DNA from 2 places in the Desulfomicrobium baculatum DSM 4028 genome. Region 1 is predicted to be linked to the other one. Evidence: predicted binding sites of a transcription regulator. Region 1 holds the regulator's gene; the other holds the start of a gene.
The links. The regulator HrcA, encoded in region 1, represses chaperone genes, less so after heat shock. The targets are predictions, from matches to a motif close to TGTTAGCACTCNNNNNNNNNGAGTGCTAACA.
Positions count from the first base shown of each region.

Region 2: a site for HrcA is predicted at 5,195-5,225, ahead of groES (co-chaperone GroES). Genes of this name have one in related genera too.

Region 1 covers NC_013173.1:3,263,051-3,270,161, reverse strand. Annotated here, with positions in the region: gene DBAC_RS14465 (GNAT family N-acetyltransferase) at 1-96, shown strand, start outside; tRNA gene DBAC_RS14460 (tRNA-Val) at 166-241, shown strand; gene DBAC_RS14455 (class I SAM-dependent methyltransferase) at 304-1,167, shown strand; gene cbiB (adenosylcobinamide-phosphate synthase CbiB) at 1,232-2,203, opposite strand; gene DBAC_RS14445 (tRNA (cytidine(34)-2'-O)-methyltransferase) at 2,219-2,695, opposite strand; gene rfbB (dTDP-glucose 4,6-dehydratase) at 2,819-3,844, shown strand; gene rfbD (dTDP-4-dehydrorhamnose reductase) at 3,841-4,704, shown strand; gene hrcA (heat-inducible transcriptional repressor HrcA) at 4,701-5,717, shown strand; gene grpE (nucleotide exchange factor GrpE) at 5,768-6,313, shown strand; gene DBAC_RS14420 (CoA-binding protein) at 6,318-6,683, shown strand; gene DBAC_RS14415 (rhomboid family intramembrane serine protease) at 6,729-7,111, opposite strand, start outside.
Region 2 covers NC_013173.1:2,988,734-2,995,844, forward strand. Annotated here, with positions in the region: gene DBAC_RS13085 (complex I subunit 5 family protein) at 1-651, shown strand, start outside; gene DBAC_RS13090 (hydrogenase large subunit) at 648-2,129, shown strand; gene DBAC_RS13095 (NADH-quinone oxidoreductase subunit B family protein) at 2,141-2,932, shown strand; gene groL (chaperonin GroEL) at 3,191-4,828, opposite strand; gene groES (co-chaperone GroES) at 4,857-5,147, opposite strand; gene serS (serine--tRNA ligase) at 5,441-6,724, shown strand; tRNA gene DBAC_RS13115 (tRNA-Lys) at 6,777-6,852, shown strand; tRNA gene DBAC_RS13120 (tRNA-Glu) at 6,859-6,934, shown strand; tRNA gene DBAC_RS13125 (tRNA-Glu) at 6,961-7,038, shown strand; tRNA gene DBAC_RS13130 (tRNA-Gln) at 7,064-7,111, shown strand, end outside.

The DNA of each region.
Region 1 (7,111 bases):
ATCAGGCTCGGTTTCATGCAGGTCACGGGAATGAGCGGCGACCGCTGTTTCGGTCCCGGGCGGCACGCCTTTTTGGAGCTGCAGAAAAATCTGTGATCCCGGCTGGACCAGGCGACGGTAATATCTTGACATGACACGGCGGGCGGAGCTAAACGCATCTCCTCGGGGCGATTAACTCAGCGGTGAGAGTGCCACCTTCACACGGTGGAAGTCACAGGTTCAAATCCTGTATCGCCCACCACCGACCGCACAAACCCTTTCAGGCAGCCGCCCGGAAGGGTTTTTTCGCTTATGGAGCATCCCATGCAGATACAGGACGATTACGAACTTCTCGACAGCGGCAACGGTCAAAAACTGGAACGATTCGGTACAGTCATCCTGGCCCGCCCCTGCGCCCAGGCCGTATGGGAACCCTCGCAGCCCGCGCTCTGGGAATCAGCCAGCGCCACTTTCGACCGCAAGGACGGACTCAACTGGCACGGCCGGGAGCGGCTGCCCGAGGAATGGATCGTGACCGTGCGCGGGGTGCGCATGCGCCTTTCGACCACTGATTTTGGCCACCTGGGCATTTTTCCGGAAACCCTCGATCTGTGGCAATGGATCGCAGGCGCTGTGCGCCAGGGCGCGGTCGCGCACGGGGAGGCCCCGCGCTTCCTTAATCTCTTCGCCTATTCCGGGGGCGCGACCCTGGCGGCGGCCCTGGCCGGGGCGCAGTGCTGCCACCTCGACGCGTCCAAGGGAATGGTCGAGTGGGCACGCGGCAACGCCGCCCTGAACGGCCTTGAGGATTCGGGAACCCGCTTCATTGTCGACGATGTGAGCGCGTTCTTGAAGCGCGAGGTGCGACGGGGGCGCAAGTACGACTGCGTGCTGCTGGACCCTCCATCTTTCGGGCGGGGCAAGCGCGGAGAACTCTACAAGGTCGAAAAGAACGTGCAGGAGACCCTGGACCTGGTCCGTCAGGTTTTAAGCGACACGCCGCTTTTCGTCATCCTGACCTCGCACACGCCGGGTTTTTCGCCCATCGTGCTCAGGAACCTGCTGGAGCAGACTTTCGGAAAGGGAACTCTGACCTGCGGGGAAATGCTGCTGCATGGCGGGCAGGAGGTTCTGGACCTGCCCAGCGGCACTTGGGGAAGATGGGAAGCGAACAAATCTCAAATTTAAGATTTGAAATTTAAGATTTGAAATTTGAAATCAGGGGGCTGTTCGGTGTTGAGCGCGCGTCGTTTCAGCCGAGATTCCACCAGCTCAACGAGCTTCCCGCGATGGTTAGGACCACGGTACACAGCAGCGCGGCCGGCAGCAGCGCGCGCAGCATGCCGCGAACGCGCTGCGGGGACCAGGTCACACCGAGCGGCCCGAGGAACGGCTTGTCCTTGATCTCTCCGAAATAGCGGGTCGGGCCGCCCATGCTCACGCCTGCCACGTGGGCGGCGGCGCTCATGGGCCAGCCCGCGTTGGGGCTGTCCATGCTCCGGGCGTCACGCGCGATGCGTTCCCAGGCGGCGGGGCGCAGCAGCAGCCAGCCCGTGGCCCAGATGGAGATGGCGGCCAGACGGGCGGGCATCCAGGCCAGGATGTCGTCGGCCCGCGCCCCGGCCTTGCCGATCTTCTCGAAACGCGGCGTGCGGTATCCCCACATGGAGTCCACAGTGCTCACGGCCTTGTAGGCCCACAACGCGGCGGGCCCCAGCAGGCAGAGCCAGAAGAGGGGGGCCACGAATCCGTCATTGAAATTTTCGGCCAGGGTTTCGCCCAGGGCGCGGCAGACTTCGTCCTCGGTCATGTCGTCCGTGTCCCTGCTGACCAGTCCGGCCAGATGGGCGCGGGCCGCCGCCAGCCGCCCGTCTTCGAGCAGTGCCAGTACGGTGTTGGTTTCCCGCAGCAGACAGCCCAGGGCCAGCCCCGCATAGCCAAGGTACAGGGCCAGGATCTCTCCCATCAGGGGCAGGCCGGTCAGCAGAAGGACCGTGGCCGCGCTGCCCGCAGCCACGGCGGCGACGCTCAGGGTTCCACCTATGCGCGGTCCAAGGAAAAAAGATGTTGCCCAGCCCTCAAGGCGCGCCAGTATTTTGCCGATGAGCCGCACAGGGTGCGGCCAGTCGCGGGGATCGCCAAAGAGCAGGTCCAGGGCCACGCAGCCCAGCAGGAAGACGAAGAGTGACAGGTTCAGCGGCAGACTGTAGAGCGTGTCGGGCATGCGCGTCTCCGTAGGTTAGGGGGCGGCGGGCCGGCCCTCGCGCAGGTCCAGCTCTCCGGTCTGACGATAGGCTTCGTAGAGAAGCACAGCCGCGGCATTGGCCAGGTTGACGCTTCTGACTTCTCCCCAGATGGGGATGCGGATCAGATCCTGGGCGTCATGGAGTACTTCCGGGGGCAGGCCCCGGGTTTCCGGGCCGAGCACGATGATGTCGTCGGCCCTGAAGGAAAACCGGTGGTAGGCCACCCCCTGGCGCGCGCTGGTGAAAACCAGACGGCCCGGATCGCGGCCTTCAAGAAAGGCGGGCCAGGACGGCCAGATCCGCTTGTCCACGTGCGGCCAGTAGTCGAGCCCCGCCCTTTTGAGATATTTGTCGTCCAGGCTGAAGCCCAGGGGTTCGATCAGATTCAGGCGGGTGGTGGAGGCGGCGCAGAGCCGGGCGATGGTCCCGGTGTTGGGGGGTATTTCAGGCTCGTAAAGGGCGATTTGCATCTTTGATTCTCTTTGCGTATTTTTTGGCAGGCACGGCCCGGATCGGGCAAGCCCTCTCGGCACATCACCCTTTTTTGGCTTTCAAACCCGCTTCCGTCAAGGACCGCGAAGTCAGGAGAATTCATGCATCTGCTTGTCACCGGAGGCTGCGGCTTCATCGGCTCCAATTTCATCCAGCACATGCTTGCCTCTCACGAGGATGTGGTCATCGTTAACCTCGACAAGTTGACCTATGCAGGCAACCGCCGGAATCTGGCCGAGGAGGAGGCGCTGCATCTGGGGCGCCGCTATCATTTCGTGCACGGCGACATCTGCGACCAGGAGCTCGTGCCGGAGCTCATGAAGCGCTTTGTCTTCGATGCGGTGCTCAATTTCGCGGCCGAATCGCATGTGGACCGCTCCATAAGCGACCCGTTCCCCTTTGTCACGACCAACGTGCTGGGCACGCAGAATCTTCTGGAAGCCGCCAGACGGGCTGAAATTCCGCGTTTCGTGCACATCTCCACCGACGAAGTCTACGGCACCCTCGGGCCCACCGGGCAGTTCACTGAAGACACCCCCCTGGCGCCCAATTCCCCGTACTCGGCGTCCAAGGCCTCCTCGGATTTGCTGGCCCGGGCCTATTTCCACACCTACGGGATGCCCGTCATGGTCACCCGCTGCTCCAACAACTACGGTCCCTACCAGTTTCCGGAAAAACTCATTCCCCTGGTCTATCTGAAGGCCTCCCGCAGCGAGCCCATCCCCGTTTACGGCGACGGGCAGAACGTTCGGGACTGGATTTACGTCATGGACCACTGCCGGGGCGTGGAAGCCACGCTTTTCAAAGGCCAGCCCGGCGCGGTCTACAATTTTGGCGGGGACGCCGAACGCACGAACCTGGAGGTGGTGCGCCTCATCCTGCGGCTGACGGGCAAAAGCGAAGACCTCATCACCCATGTCACCGACCGGCCCGGTCATGATCGCCGTTATGCCATGGCCTTTGCGCGCTCCACGGCGGATCTGGGCTGGACCCCGCAGCATTCTTTCGAGGATGGCATGGCCCGCACCCTGGCCTGGTACAAGGCCAACGAGGCCTGGCTTGACGAAGTGCAGAGCGGCGCCTATCGCCAGTTCATGGATAACTGGTACCGGACGAGGCAGGCATGAGGAGCGCCGTTGTGCTGGGCGGCAAGACCGGTCTCTTGGGACAGGCCTTAAGCCTGGCTCTGACCAGGCAGGGATGGGCCGTGCATGCTCCGGGGCGCGATGAGCTGAACCTGTTCGAGCGCCCGGCCGTGGAGGACTACCTCGCCCGGACCAAGGCGGAGGTGCTGTTCAACACCGTGGCCTACACCAAGGTCGATCAGGCCGAGGACGAGCCGGCCGAGGCCTCCAGGCTGAACCGGCAGCTGCCGCTCATTCTGGGTAAAGCCGTGCAGGCCGCCGGTGTGCCTATGGTCCACTACAGCACGGATTTCGTTTTCAGCGGCAAAAAGACAAGCCCCTATGGCCCCGGGGATCAGACCGCGCCCTGTTCGGTCTACGGCCAGACCAAGTTGCAGGGCGAGCGGGAGCTCATGTCCCTGGGCCTGCCGAACCTGCTCATCATCCGAACCTCATGGCTTTTTGGCCCGTGCAAGACAAATTTCGTGACCCGCATTCTGGAGCTGGCCGCGTCGAGGCCGGAGCTCTCCGTGGTCCATGATCAGATCGGCAGCCCCTCCTACACTCCGGATCTGGCCGCCGGTTCCCTGGCGCTGTTGGCAACGGGGGCGACGGGCATCTTTCATCTGGCCAACGCGGGCCAGGCAAGCTGGTGCGAACTGGCTACGGAGGCCGTCCGGGGCGCGGACCTGGCCTGCCGGATCAAGCCCATCCCCTCGTCCGAATATCCCCAGAAGGCTTGCCGTCCGGCATATTCGGTGCTGGACCTCGGCGCCTTTACGGCCGCCACGGGTATTGCGCCGCGCCCGTGGCTGCAGGCCCTGCGCGAATTTCTTTTTTCCCGGGAAGACTGCTTGTCATGATCTTAAGCAAGCGCGAAACCGCCGTCCTCACCGCCGTGGTCGAGACCTATGTGGAGACCGCCCTGCCCGTGTCCTCGCAGACGCTGGCTTCGGGTCTGGGGCTCAGCCCCGCCTCTGTCAGATCGGCCATGGCCGCGCTGACGGAAAAGGAGTATCTGCGGCAGCCGCACACGTCCGCAGGACGGGTCCCCACGGTTCTGGCTTTTCGCTATTATCTCGATCAGGTGCTCACCCTCGGCCCACTGCCGCGCAGGGAGCAGTCCCGCCTGCACGAACACATTCTGCCGGGCGAGGGGGATCTGACCCAGGTCCTGCGTCGCGCGGTCCGCACTCTTTCGTCCCTGACCCGCCAGGTTTGCGTGATCATGGCCCCGCGTCAGGATCTGGCCCGCTGGCGACAGATAGATTTCGTCCTCTTGCGGCCGGGCATGATCATGGCGGTACTGGTCATGCAGGGCGGGCTGATCAGCAACCGCCTGGTGCAGATGGACGAGCGTTTGAACGCCGATGACCTCGTGCACTACGGCAACTATCTGAACAGTCTGTTCGAGGGACGCACCACCCAAGAGGTGCGCGGCGAGATCGAGCGCCAGTTGCATAAAGCGCGCAAGACCCTGGATGCCTACCGCAGGGCCTGGGAGCTGGCCGCGCAGGCTCTGGCCGAGGAAGAACAGCCGGAAGTCTTTGTCGGTGGCGCGAGCCACCTTACGGACCAGCCCGAATTCACGGAACTGGAGACCATCCAGGAACTCTTGCGGCTCATCGAGGAACGCTCCAGGCTGCTCGAACTTCTGGACAAGACCTCGGCCAGCCAGTCCGTCTCCGTCAGCCTGACCCAGGACATGCCCGGACTTGCGGGATGTTCGCTGGTGGCTTCCCCCTACAGCGCTTTTTCCACCAATCACGGCACGTTGGCCGTGCTTGGGCCGGTGCGCATGAACTACGCGCGCATCGTGCCCATGGTTGACTTTGCCGCCCAAATACTTAGTCAGTGCCTCAAATCCCGCTTCTAAGGTTTGTCGTGAAGCGATTTCTCAAATATTTCAAGGATCAGGAGTTTTTCATGTCCAATAAGGAAAAAGAGGGCCAGAACCCGGATGAAGTGCAGACCGAAATGCAGGCTGAAGAAGCAAAGGAACTGACCCTGGAGGAAAAATACGTCCAGGCCCTGGCCGACATGGAGGAGCTGAAAAAGGACAACCTGCGCGTCCTGGCGGACAGTGAGAATTTCAAGAAGCGGCTTTTGCGCGAAAAGGAAGATTATTTCAAATTCGCCACCTCCGCCATCCTCGAGGAGATCATCCCGGTCATGGACAACCTTGACCTGGCCCTGGCCCACGGCAAGCAGACCGAGGCCTGCAAGGATCTGGTCACGGGCGTGGAGATGACCATGAACATTTTCCTCGACACGATGAAGAAGCATGGGCTGGAGCAGATCGGGGCGGTGGATGTGCCCTTCGACCCGGCACGTCATGAGGCGCTGGGGCAGGTGGAGCGCGACGACGTGGACGAGAACACGGTCTGCCAGATGCTGCAGAAGGGCTACATGCTCAAGGATCGCCTGCTGCGCCCGGCCAAGGTCATGGTCAGCCGCAAGGCGGGAGAGTAAACGCATGGGCCAGATTGTCGCTGTGCTCGGCGCGAGCCACAAGCCGGAACGGTATTCAAACCAGGCCGTGCGCATGCTCAAGGATCACGGGCATTCGGTCATTCCGGTCACGCCGGGCCGAACCGTCATCGAAGAGCTGCCCGTCGTTCCCAGCCTGGACGCCATCGATCAGAAGGTGGATACGCTGACCCTTTATGTCGGGCCGGAGCGCAGCGCCCAGATGCAAGACGCCATCGTAGCCTTGAAGCCCGGGCGGGTCATTCTCAATCCCGGCACGGAATCGGCGGCGCTGGAACAGGCCCTGACCGAAGCGGGCATCCCCTGGGAACATGCCTGCACCCTGGTCATGCTCAGAACCGGACAATTCTAGACCGCACGCACATCTGGTCGGGGAGCCTTTCCGGCTCCTCGAATCTCATCCTCCCGGCATGCCGCTTTCAAGGGCCACTATCCAGGCCCAGACCACAAGGACCAGCCCGGCCGCGCCGGCCAAAGCTCCAATCCGGGCCTTCCATCCCGTCGCCCCGTGCCAACCGCCGACCAGCAACCCGAAGGGCACGCCGCAGCACATCCCGAAAAAATGAGCGCCCAGGTCCACGCGCTCCTCGCCCGCGCCGAGCATGGCCAGCAGGCTGAAACCGAAGCCCAGGGCCAGCAGTAAAACCTGTCCTCTTGAGCCGCGTTCGGCCCGTCCCGCGCCGCCGGCCAGGACGCCGATCAGTCCGAAGACTCCCGTGGATGCGCCCACGCTGAGGTGATCGGGGGCCTGCGCCCAGGCGTTGAGGGCGTTGCCGAGAG
Region 2 (7,111 bases), 270 kb from region 1:
GCCAGCCGCACCCTGCTCGCCATCGGCCTCTTCTCGACGCTGGTAGCGGCGCTTTTCCTGCTGCGCACCCGCGACTTCAAACGCATGCTCGCCTACTCCAGCATCGAACACATGGGCATCCTGTGCATCGCCACCTCCTTTGGCGGAGCCGGTGTCTGGGCGGCCCTTTTCCACGTCTGGAACAACGGTCTGACCAAGGGCGCGCTCTTCCTGAGCGCGGGAAACCTGCAACGGGTCGCGGACTCGTCCTCCATCGACGAAGTGCGCGGGATGTCCAAAATCATGCCACGTACCTCCATTCTTTTTGTGGTGGGCATGTTCGCCATCACCGCCTGCCCGCCCTTCGGACCGTTCTTCAGCGAACTGCTTGTCATCCGCACCGGCCTTAGCGCGGGACACGGATGGGCCATCGGCCTCTTTCTGACCTGCCTGCTGCTGGCCTTTTTCGGAATCTCGCGCATCGTTTTCGCCGTTGTCGACGGCCGTCCGCGGCTTTATAAACCGACCGCCGCACTACGCAAGGAATCGGCCGGGCTGATCCTGCCCCCGCTCATCCTGCTGGCCGCGTCGCTCTGGCTCGGACTTTTCACGCCGGACATCCTGAGGGATGCCTGGTCCGCCGCAGTCCTTCAACTCTCCCCAATGCCATGAACAAAATCGCTCCATTTTTCTCATTCACCAACGCGTCCAGAATCTCGTGGGCCTCGGTTCCGGTCTTTTCGGTTACCAAGCTCGTCCGCCTGACGGGCGAAATGCTTGAATCCGGAGCACGCCTGTGCTCGTGGTTCGGCGTGCCCGATCATGACGGCACGATCCTGGTCGCCGTACTGGCGCTGGATTCCGAAAGCATCCTGGGCGTGGCCCGTAGCGAACCCATCAGCGGCTCGTACCCGTCCCTCACCCCAAAACACCCCCAGGCTCATCTCTTCGAGCGCGAAGTCTGGGAACAGCACGGACTGGTTCCTGTCGGGCACCCGTGGCTCAAGCCCGTGCGCCACACATTCGAGAACGCCCCGGCCAACGCCCCGTTCTTCCGGGTCGAAGGCGGGGAGGTGCACGAGGTGGCCGTGGGACCGGTGCATGCCGGAGTCATCGAACCCGGGCATTTCCGCTTTCAGTGCGCTGGCGAAGAAGTTCTGCATCTGGAGATCGCGCTTGGCTACCAGCACCGGGGCATCGAGGACGCCTTGCAGAATGGTCCGCACCCGGCGACCATGAATCAGATTGAGACAGTCGCCGGCGACACGACCATTGCCCATGCCACGGCCCACGCATCGGTCCTGGAAGCTCTTGGCGGAGTGGAGACGCCCCTGCGGGCGCAGTGGCTGCGCGCCATGGCCCTGGAGCTCGAACGCCTGGCCAACCACACCGGCGACATGGGCGCCCTGGCCATGGATGTGGCCTTTTTGCCCACCTCGGCGGCATGCGGAAAAATCAGGGGGGATTTTCTGAACCTGACGGCGCTCTTGTGCGGCAACCGCTTTGGGCGGGGACTGATCCGCCCCGGCGGATGCAGGCATGATCTGGAAGAAGAGCGGCTGAAAACCCTGACCGAAAGGCTCAAAGCCCACATGGCCGACGTGGAACAGGCCATGGCCTGGTTCTGGGACGCGGCCTCGGTGCGGGTGCGTTTCCGCAATGTCGGCGTCGTGCATCCTTCCCAGGCCACCGACATCGGGCTGGTCGGTCCGGCGGCGCGGGCCTGCGGACTGGTTCGCGACGTGCGCTTCGACCATCCGGCGGGCTGGCACCGCTTCTCCCACTCACCGGTTGCGGTCTGGCCCAGCGGGGACATTTTCGCCCGCGCCCGGGTACGCTCCCTGGAAATCCAGCGTTCCGGCCGTTACCTCTTCGACCAACTGGCAGCGCCCGTGGACGGAGACATCACGGCCGCCCTGCCCGCTCCGCAGCCGGAGTCCTTGGCCGTGGCCCTGGTCGAAGGCTGGCGCGGCGAGGTCTGCCACGTCGCCCTGACCGACTATTTCGGCCGTTTTCGCAGCTACAAGATCACGGACCCGTCCTTCCACAACTGGACCGGACTGGCCCTGTCTCTGCGCGGCACGGCGGTCTCGGACTTTCCCATCTGCAACAAGAGCTTCAACCTGTCCTACTGCGGCTTTGACCTCTAAGGGGAACGCGCATGTATATATTCGACACCCTCATGAACCGGATGCGGCGCGGCTGCCAGACCATGCCGTACCCCAAAGGCCCGGCCCCGGCCCTGCCCGACCGCCATGGCGGAGCCTTGCGCCTGGACGCCTCCCTCTGCCCCGAAGGCTGCGCCCAGTGCCAAGGCGTCTGCCCCACCGGGGCCATCACCCTAGAGCCGGGCCGGAGAGCGCGCCTTGATCTGGGCCGCTGCCTGTTCTGCGGGGACTGCGTGGCGGCTTGTCCGCATGGAGCCATCACCACGACAAATGATCACCGTTTGGCCACGCGCCGCCGCGAGGACCTGATTCTTGGCGAAACGGGTGCGGAAGAATTGCGGTTGGCCGCTGCCCTGGACAAAAAGATGAAAAGTCTGCTCGGCCGGTCCCTGCGCCTGCGGCAGGTCAGCGCGGGCGGATGCGGCGCCTGCGAGGCTGACATCAACGTGCTCGGCACCATCGGCTGGGACCTGGGGCGTTTCGGCATCCAGTACGTGGCCTCGCCGCGCCATGCCGACGGCGTGCTCATCACCGGCCCCGTGACCAAAGGCATGGAGCTGGCCCTGCAGAAAACCTGGGCGGCCGTGCCCGAACCGCGCATCGCCATCGCGCTCGGGGCCTGCGCCATCAGCGGCGGCCCCTTTATCGGCCATCCCCAGCATAACGGCGGGGCGGACCCCATCATCCCCATCGACCTCTACATCCCCGGCTGCCCCCCGCATCCGCTGACCATCCTGGACGGCTTTCTGCGCCTGCTGGGACGGCTGCCCAAACACAACCTGTAGCAGGCCGCCCAAAAACGGCGATCTGCTGCGTCAGCGAAAAAATCCAGACCGCTTATGTATGCCAAATACACCGCGCGACCTGGATTTTTTCGCTTCCTTGCATCTCACCATTTTTGAACGGCCTGCGGATACTGACTGAAAAATTTGTAAGCCACCCAGAACGGGGGGCTGGCCAGTTCGCAGCCTGGGGCAAACGCAGGGCGCAAAAAAGGGCCGGAATCGCTTCCGGCCCTTTTATCATTCTGGGATCTGAACGGCTTAGTACATGCCGCCCATGCCGCCCATGCCGCCACCGGGCATGGCCGGGGCAGCCTCTTCCTTGGGCTTCTCGGCGATGGCGCACTCGGTGGTCAGCAGCAGGGACGCTACGGAAGCGGCATTCTGCAGGGCGATGCGGGTCACCTTCTTGGGATCGATGACGCCGGACTTGAGCAGATCTTCGTACTCGCCGGAAGCGGCGTTGTAACCGAAGTCTTCCTTGCCGTTGCGGACCTTGTCGATAACCACTGCGCCTTCAACACCTGCGTTGCCGCAGATCTGACGGATGGGCTCTTCGATGGCGCGACGGATAACCTGTACGCCTGCGGCCTCGTCGTCATCGGCGGGCTTGACGGAATCCAGGGCGGACTGGCAGCGCACCAGGGCGACGCCGCCGCCAGGCACGATGCCTTCTTCGACGGCAGCGCGGGTGGCGTTCAGGGCGTCTTCCACGCGGGCCTTCTTTTCCTTCATTTCAGTCTCGGTGGCCGCGCCAACGTTGATCACGGCAACGCCGCCAACGATCTTGGCCAGACGCTCCTGCAGCTTTTCGCGATCGTAATCGGAGGAGGTCTCCTCGATTTCGTTGCGGATCTGCTTCACGCGGGCCTTGATGGCTTCGGCTTCGCCGGAACCGTCAACGATGGTGGTGTTTTCCTTGTCGATGACAACGCGCTTGGCGGAACCGAGCTGGTTCAGGGCGATGCTTTCGAGCTTGACGCCCAGATCATCGGAAACAACTTCGCCACCGGTCAGGATGGCGATATCCTGCAGCATGGCCTTGCGACGCTCGCCAAAGCCGGGAGCCTTGACGGCCACGACCTGCAGGGTGCCACGCAGCTTGTTGACGACCAGAGTGGCCAGAGCTTCGCCTTCGATGTCTTCAGCGATGATGACCAGGGGCTTGCCCATCTTGGCGGCCTGCTCCAGAACGGGGAGCAGTTCCTTCATGTTGGAGATCTTCTTCTCGTTGATCAGAATCAGCGGAGAATCCATTTCGCAGACCATCTTGTCGGGGTTGGTCACGAAGTAGGGGGACAGGTAGCCGCGGTCGAACTGCATGCCTTCGACGACGTCCAGGTTGGTCTCCAGACCCTTGGCTTCTTCAACAGTGATGACGCCTTCTTTGCCGACTTTGCCCATGGCTTCGGCGATGATGTTCCCGATGGTGGCGTCGTTGTTGGCGGAAATGGTGCCGACCTGGGCAATTTCCTTCTGATCGCGGGTGGGCTTGGCCAGCTTGTCCAGGCTCGCGATGACGGCTTCGACAGCCTTGTCGATGCCGCGCTTGATGGACATGGGGTTACGACCGGCGGCAACCAGCTTGATGCCTTCGGTGAAAATGGCCTGGGCCAGGATGGTGGCGGTGGTGGTGCCGTCGCCGGCGATGTCGGAAGTCTTGGAGGCGACTTCCTTGACCATCTGGGCGCCCATGTTCTCGAACTTGTCTTCCAGTTCGATTTCCTTGGCCACGGTCACGCCGTCCTTGGTGATGATCGGGGAACCGAAAGATTTTTCGATGACGACGTTGCGGCCCTTGGGTCCGAGGGTGACCTTGACGGCATTGGCCAGGGTGTCCACGCCGATTTTCAGTTTTTCACGGGCCTTGGCATCAAACTTGATAATTTTAGCAGCCATGTGTGCGTCTCCTTGAATTCTTAAAAAATTAGGCTTCGATTACAGCGAGGATGTCGTCTTCACGCATGATGAGCAGTTCGTCACCATCGATCTTGATTTCAGTGCCGGCGTACTTGTTGAAGATCACCTTGTCGCCGGTCTTGACGCCCATGGGGATCTGCTTTCCGTCATCGGCGACCTTGCCGGGACCGGCGGCAACCACTTCACCCTTGATGGGCTTTTCCTTTGCGGAATCGGGGATGATGATGCCGCCTTTGGTTACCTGCTCCTCTTCGAGACGCTTGACCAGAATACGGTCGTGCAGTGGTCTGAGTTTCATGTTTTTTCCTCCAAGATGTTTAAGAATTTCTTCCGTGTAGATATTTTTTTTGGCGCTCGGCAATGGGGAGTGCCAAATCGCGGAACTGAAAACGCAGCAGCAGTTCCGCACGAGACAGAGGCCCAAATAATCCCTGGCGCAGTGAAGTCAAGGGCAAGGCCCAAAAAAAAATTCACTCCTCGCCAAATCGGGCGGCTTGTGATTCGAGTCAAGGCAGGCTATGCATTTCGCCTCACAACCGCCACCACCGCCCACTTTGGGACTGACCGCACGACCGCGACAAGGACATTTTCATGCTCGACATTAAATTTATCAGATCAAACCCGGACGAGGTCAAAGACGGCTTGCGCAAACGCCGCAGCAAGCTGGACCTTGAGCAGTTTCTGGCCATCGACCAAAAAAGGCGCGACCTGCTGCTGGAGGTCGAAGACCTCAAAGCCCGCCGCAACCAGGCCTCGGGTGAAATGGCCCGCATGAAAAAGGCCGGCGAAAACGCCGACGCCCTTTTGCTCGAGCTTGGGGGCATGTCCACGCGCATAAAAGCCCTGGATGAAGAACTCAAAGACATCGACCAGCAGACCGCCGACTGGGTGATGTCCATCCCCAATGTTCCGCATTCCTCCGTCCCCGAGGGCGTGGACGAGGCGGACAACCGGGAAGTCCGCAGCTGGGGCGAAAAACCGGCCATGCCTTTCAGCCCCAAAGAGCATTGGGAACTTGGCACGGCCCTGAACGGACTCGATTTCGAGACCGCCGCCAAGATCACGGGCAGCCGCTTCGTGATTTTAAAAGGCTGGGCCGCCAAGATGGAGCGGGCGCTGATCAGCTTCATGCTCGACGTGCAGACCATGCAGAACGGCTACGACGAGGTCATGCCCCCGGTCATCGTCAACCGCGAAAGCCTGATGGGCACGGGGCAGCTCCCGAAATTCGAGGAAGACCTCTTTCACCTCGAAAACACCAACTACTATCTCATCCCCACGGCCGAAGTCCCGGTGACCAACATCTACCGCGACACAACCCTGGCGCAGTCCGCGCTGCCCATCGCCCACTGTGCCTACACGGCCTGCTTCCGCTCCGAAGCCGGCTCCTACGGCAAGGACACCAAGGGCATGATCCGCCAGCACCAGTTCGACAAGGTGGAGCTGGTCCGCTTCGTCCACCCCGATACATCATATGATGAACTGGAAAAGCTCCTTGGCCACGCCGAGAGCATCCTGCAAAAACTGGGGCTGCACTACCGCGTGGTCACGCTCTGCGCCGGAGACCTGGGCTTCTCCTCGGCCAAGACCTACGACATCGAGGTCTGGCTGCCCGGCCAGGATAAATACCGGGAAATATCGTCCTGCTCCAACTTCGAGGATTTTCAGGCCCGCCGCGCGGGCATCCGCTTCAAGCCGACAGATTCCAAGAAGAGCCGGCTGGTCCACACCCTGAACGGATCAGGCCTGGCCGTGGGCCGGACCATGGTCGCCATCCTGGAGAATTACCAGCAGGCCGACGGGTCCGTCATCGTGCCAGAAGTCCTGCGCCCTTACATGAATGGGCTGGATAAAATTGAATTGAAAAAAGCCTGACTTTCCGGCTTGACAAGGTGGATACCCCCCTATAGAAGCGTCTTCTCTTTACGGGCCGTTAACTCAGACGGTAGAGTATCTGCCTTTTAAGCAGAGAGTCGAAGGTTCGATCCCTTCACGGCCCACCAAAATGCGTCCCCATCGTCTAGTGGCCTAGGACGGCGGCCTCTCACGCCGCTAACAGGGGTTCAAACCCCCTTGGGGACGCCACTTTTTTTCTTTGACGCGAAACTTGCGTCCCCATCGTCTAGCTCGGTCCAGGACACCGGCCTTTCACGCCGATAACAGGGGTTCAAATCCCCTTGGGGACGCCACTTTTTTCTGTTTTTGTTTTTTTGCTGGGTGATCGTTCAACGGTAGGACAGCGGACTCTGACTCCGTCAATCT